2 regions of the Pseudoalteromonas sp. ATL1 genome follow, and region 1 is predicted to be linked to the other one. Evidence: riboswitches for the same ligand, from Rfam matches in the RefSeq annotation. Region 1 holds a riboswitch; the other holds the start of a gene.
The links. A riboswitch is a leader RNA that binds a small molecule or an ion and turns the genes downstream of it on or off. The one in region 1 is predicted to bind lysine.
Positions count from the first base shown of each region.

Region 2: linked by a shared signal. The riboswitch ahead of dapA (4-hydroxy-tetrahydrodipicolinate synthase) and the one ahead of lysC (lysine-sensitive aspartokinase 3) in region 1 are both predicted to bind lysine.

Region 1 covers NZ_JBZYXL010000001.1:2,703,772-2,706,910, forward strand. Annotated here, with positions in the region: gene lysC (lysine-sensitive aspartokinase 3) at 1-1,094, opposite strand, end outside; lysine riboswitch at 1,178-1,350, opposite strand; gene nhaD (sodium:proton antiporter NhaD) at 1,469-2,716, opposite strand; gene AC5FX4_RS12185 (MksB family condensin complex protein) at 2,863-3,139, shown strand, end outside.
Region 2 covers NZ_JBZYXL010000001.1:854,649-857,787, reverse strand. Annotated here, with positions in the region: gene AC5FX4_RS03690 (response regulator) at 1-1,350, opposite strand, end outside; lysine riboswitch at 1,484-1,687, shown strand; gene dapA (4-hydroxy-tetrahydrodipicolinate synthase) at 1,801-2,685, shown strand; gene AC5FX4_RS03680 (2,3,4,5-tetrahydropyridine-2,6-dicarboxylate N-succinyltransferase) at 2,696-3,139, shown strand, end outside.

The sequences.
Region 1 (3,139 bases):
TCAAGTTCTGGACGCGATGCATTTTGCGCATTATCCAGCGTGATCGCAACGCTTATTTCAGACGTCGTTACCAAGTCAACCGAGATATTGTAAGCACTTAAAATGGTGAAAATTCGTGCTAAAAAGCCACTGGCTAGTAACATTTCCGGACTTTTCAGAGTCAATAGAATTTGGTTCTTTCTTTGTGTCACAGCACGAATACCCGGTTGCGCCGATTTTTCTCTTTCAATCCAAGTACCACCGGCTTGAGGATCTCGACTTGAGCCAACAAACACCGAAATACCGCTGCGACTGGCTGGTAGAATGGTCGCTGGGTGTAATACCTTAGCGCCAAACGTTGCCATCTCTGCCGCTTCATCAAAGCTTAATCGCGCGATTGGTGCGGCTTTAGCGCATAACCTTGGATCTGTACTGAAAATACCGACCACATCGGTCCAAATATGCACGGCTCGCGCTTCAATAGCCTCTGCCAGTAACGCTGCACTGTAGTCTGAACCGCCACGGCCTAACGTTGTTGTTTGCCCATATTGATCACTACCAATAAAGCCCTGTGTTACAACTACTTTTTCATCAAGCAGCGGTACTAGGTGTTGCTTTGCTGCCATTGAAGTCGCTTCAACATCAGGAGACGCTTTACCGAATCGATTATCGGTTTTAAGTACTTGGCGTACATCAAAGCGCTCAGCATTGACGCCCAAATCTCTTAATACCTGGGTAAATAAATAAGATGATAAACGCTCGCCAAAGCTTAGCATTTCATCACATTGTTGATTGCTTAGCGCGGGTAATGCAGCCAAGGTTTTAAATTGAGCAATAGTCTCTTCAAAGCCAGAGGCTAAGTCTTGATCAAGAGTGAGTTTTGCAAGAATGGCATCTTGAATATCAATAACGGCTTGAACTAATGTGAGTCTCTCTTGTTCATCGGCTTTTTGTTGCGTCAGAGTAACTAAGTGATTTGTAACACCCGCACTGGCGCTTACAGCAACGACGCGTACTTGACTGTCATCGTGGATGATTTGTGCACAGCGGTGCATGGCGTCGTGATCAGCTACACTGGTGCCACCAAATTTTGCGACTGTGTACTGCGAATTCATGATATCTCCTTGTGATCACAAGCAACGTGATCATAAATAAAAGGAGAACTTGGCAATGGAAATTTTCTTTGTGTGATAAGACCTTTGCCAGAAGCTCTCCACCTAAAACGGTGACAGTTCCGAGGATTCAGCCTCGTAAACCGAAAAGTCAAAGTGACGTACTAAAACTTTCCTCGGCGAATACTTCCCTCTTTAATGGTCACAGGCGTTCGTCACCTACCACTAAATACCTAAGCATCGCACCTCTTCTGTCTATTTTGCCTTTACTAACCTGAATAAAAACAAAATAAAAGCCCGCATAAGCAGCGGGCTGGTAAAAAATATCTTTTAGCCGTCTAGGTGTCAAGTTTTAATTAACTTAACACCTGAAAAGTTTACACAAAGCTACCGGTAAGGTAAGCACCTGCATAACCGATAGTGTAAGCAATCAAAAGATAAATTGAGTTTCTCAAGTAACTCATAAATGTCAGATCTTTCACTTTGCTCATGGCGATGATACCCGCAGCAGAGCCGATAACTAACATTGAGCCACCCACTCCAGTGGCATAGGTGAACATCAACCATTGTTGTGCCGTCATCGTGATATCTGCCTTTAGCAATGCTGCAGTCAAAGGTACGTTATCCACCGCGGCGGATAATAAACCCATCACATAGTTTGCATACTCAGGGCTCATGTACACATACAAGTCGGTAAACATGGCCAGTACGCCCACTTCTTTTAACGCGCCCACTAACAATAGTACGCCGACAAAGAATAATAAGGTGTCGTACTCAATTTCGCGAATGTAATCAATAATCTTCTTGTTTACGTCCTTCTTACGCATTAAGAATTGTGCAACCAAGAACATGAGCGATAAGCCAAATAAGAACGTAAGTAAAGGCGGAACTTGATATAACACGCTTAAAATTAACGTTGCTAAAATCGTCGAAAGAAAAATCAAAGCGATTGTAATATCCGTTTTTTCAATACGACGCTGCGCAGTCTTATCAAACTGCAAAGTTTGATTCATCCCCACTGATAACATAGCCGCGAGAGCCAACACACTCATCAATGCAGGTGCAATTAGCAATAATAAATCAGGAATAGTGACTTTATCCGCTAAGAAGATCATTAAGGTGGTTACATCACCTGTGATCAAGGACACGCCACCGCTGTTTACACTGAAAATAATAAGTGTGGCGTACTTAATCAGTTTCTTAGGATCGAGCTTCAATGACATCACCACCGCTAATGAAATTAGCGTTGCTGTAATGTTGTCTGAAACAGACGAAAACACAAAAGCTGAAATACCAACTAAAAACATCAACTTGCGTTCGCTTATTTGTGCAGGCATGATCCTGTGTACGATATTTTGAATAAATCCTTTGGAATTCAAATAGGCAACAAAAGTCATCGCAGCCATCAAGAACAACCATAAAGTGGCTATTTCAAGGATGTTATGATCAAGCTGATGTTGTACAGTTTCTGGGCTTTGCCCATGAATAGGAGAGATAAAAGCGATAATCCAACACAAAGTACCAAAAAAAAGGGTAGTTTTGGCCTTGTTTACATGGATGATATCCTCTATAACGATAAGCACGAACGCAATCGCTATCAGGGTTAGGATAATAGGCGTAACCATTTTGCGTAAACAACCTGTAAGTAAAGTAATAAATTCGAAGGTAACGTAAGTCGGCGCGAAGTCTAGCACTTACCACATGTATGCGCTATGGCTACAAACAAATTAATTACCCTGCATGTCATAAAATTGATACAAACTGGAAAGCTATGATCCCAGCAAAAAAAGTATTGAATACGCTCAACGAACATTGGGGCGTGTTAGAGTTGCTTTTTAAACGGTTTAAGATGACCGATTTTAGCATAAAAGATGTTCAAAACATCATAAAACATAAGAACCCTCAGTGGACCAGCGAGAGAATATTCAGAGAATCTAACCGCCTGTTAAATCAAGAAATAATAATACCACTTGCCAAGTCGTCGCAATTGGAAATTAACCGTGCTATTGCCGATTTTGCGAGTTTTCTATTACAAGAAGAACACCTCG
Region 2 (3,139 bases), 1.8 Mb from region 1:
TATGCTGGCTTCAGGCTTTGCGTTTGCTGCAAACTCAATGGGAATGCTAATGACGACCTGAGCACCACCAGTAGAGTCATTACTCACCTCCATTTGCCCAGACAATGCATTTATAACCAACTGACAACGCGTAAGACCGAGTTGCATCCCTTGGAAGTGGTTATCCTCTTCACTGCCTGAACTGAGCGTTTGCAATATCTCATCTGAAAATCCTTGTCCTTGATCTTTGACAGATACCACCAAGATTGCTTGTTGCGATTCATTATGGATCTGAGCACTCACTTGGATTTCTCCTTGCTCACTAAACTTGATTGCATTATCAACAAGCTGAGACAAAACCCATGCAAAGTGTTGATGATCACATAACACAGCCTGTTCACACCCTTGTGCAATGTGCACGGTCAAGCTTAAGCCCTTTCTATCTGCGACAAGCTGATAGGGGGTGATCACCGTATCAATCGTTGCTGGCAAGTAGGCGACTGTTTGTTCTATTTTGATGTTATCGTTCGACCATTTACTAAAATCATGCATCTCATTGATCAACACATGAAGCTGTTTGGCTGACGCCGCTACTTGCCTAAGCTGTTGCGCTTGTTTCTCTTGTTGATATAGTTCGAGATAACCCAAAATCGCCTGTAAAGGCGTTCTCAATTCATGACTCGCTCGCGCTAAAAAGCGTGATTTAACATTCAGTGCTAGCTGAGTTTGTTGCTTTTGCTCTTTGAGTTCATCAATTCCTTGACGCACCATCGCTTCCATCGGTTTAAAAATAAATTTAACCTCAAAAATCAACAGCAAAATAGCCACGATCCAAATCGATAACTCAACATAACGTAATACAGCGATTCGCTCATTCGCCTGTTGTTCAAACAATTTGACGGCACCATCCAGATCTGGCAAAAGCTGCTGAGATTGCGTATATAACACACCCAATTGTGCCGTGTTATCAAGTTGCCATGCTCGAATATGACGAACAAATTGTCTACTGCGTTCATCCAAACTAATAGGGGAAGAAAAATACAAATCAGAGAGAGGTTTCGATGCGTGAGTAGTAATGTTTGATACTAGAAATTGATGGTTTTTCTCAAATCTATCTATCACTTTATTTAGCTGCTTGCCGGCATCTTCTCGCGTTTGATTATCGGTATCTGTATGAGCTAAGAATTGTGCGTGCAACAACGCTTTTTGCGACAGCATCCGTTGCATGCCCGCAATGTTAATAACCTCGGCATCATCTTGTTTATTAAACAATAAATACTGCATAAACCCAGTTGCCAAGGTCACTAGTAACGCTAACGCTGTTACCGCCAAAATATAACGAAAGCGGATCCCTCTGATCAGTTTAGACATAGCATCTCAAGAAATTTTTTTGCTCCCACCAGTGTAGTTCAAAATACGACAATTGCACTTGACACCTAGACGGCTAAAGTGTTTCAATGCGCGCTCACCCTATTTTTGAAACTAAGCCCTAAAGGCTTAGTTGAGGGCTGGAAGAGGTGCGTTATTCAGGTAATTGTGTTGAGGAGAGCAAACTCCAATGACACACAATGAGGGGAATTAACGCCGAGAAGTTGGCTGCATTTGCGTTGCGTTAACTTCGGGCGACTGGGCTGAATCCCAGCGACTGTCACCAATTGTTTTGTGCTAAACACAAAACAACTCAGTTTGGTGGAGAGCTTCTGGTCTTAGAATAATAAGGCCTGTTGCCTTATCATTTTTAAGTCCATTGCTCTTCGAATTTTAACTGTTCGAAGTTTGGACACCCGCCTAAACTCCGAACAAGATATAAGTTCGGTAGAGATGAATTCACAATTCGATTTATCCAATTATCCGTTATGGACGGCTTTGGTTACGCCTTTCGATGTACATAACCAAGTTGACTACAATACGCTTAAAGCACTCGTTGCTGAGCAGCAAAGCGCCAACAATGGCCTATTAATTTTAGGTAGCACTGGTGAAGGATTGGCCCTAGGTCAAGCCGAACAGCGCGCCATTGTTGAGTTCGTTTGTGACCTTGCGCCATCAGTGCCTATCATGGTCGCCGTCGGTGGTTTTAACCTCGCTGAGCAACTCGAGTGGTTGGCATTTTGTGACAGCTTACCTGTTGATGCCTACTTACTTGGCTCTCCGCTGTATGCCAAACCCGGTGTGGTCGGACAAACGCAGTGGTTTGATGCATTGCTTGGCGCAACAGACCGCCCTTGCATGATTTACAACGTGCCCGGACGCAGTGCTGTTGCGATCAGCCCTCAAGTACTCGACAACCTAAAACATCACAGCAACCTTTGGGCGGTCAAAGAGGCCAGTGGCGATATTGCCACCTTTGAAGCATTTCGCAGAGCCGCACCGAATGTGGCCATTTTCAGCGGCGACGACGCACTAATGCCCTACTTTGCCCAAGCAGGTGCCGCTGGGTTAGTGTCGGTGGCTGCCAATGCTTGGCCTGAGCAAACCGCTGAATTTGTGCGCCGCTCTTTGGCAGGTACATTCCCCAACTTATTTACTACCTGGACGGACGCAGTGAACACCTTGTTTGCCGTCGCCAATCCTATTCCCGTCAAAGTACTCATGCATGAACAAGGTAAGTTGGCCACGCCAAACCTGCGCCCACCTTTGACGCACCTTGAGCTGCCTTGCAGCCAAGCACTTAACAACGCAAACGAATCAATTTTATCTTGGAATTAAGGCAATCATTATGAGCTGGTTAGAACTACTAAATAATTTAGAAAACGGCACTGTTCGTGCTGCAACGCAAGACGAAAACGGCAATTGGCATGCCAACGTAGAAGTAAAGCAAGGTATTTTAGAAGCCTTCAAAAATGGCACCAATACCGAGTTTCCGGGCGGCTTTGTTGATAAGCACAACTTAGCACCACAAGGCTTTGCCGCTGATGCCGGTGTACGTATGGTACCGGGTGGCTCTAGTGTTCGCCGTGGCGCGCATGTTGCTTCTGGCACCATCATCATGCCACCAGCTTACGTCAACATTGGCGCATTTATCGATGAAGGCACCATGGTAGATAGCCATGCGTTAGTCGGTTCGTGCGCACAGGTAGGCAAAAATGTACATTTAAGTGCGGCTGTTCAACTCGGTGGTGTATTAGAGCCCATTGGTGCAAGCCCTGTTGTGATTGAAGAC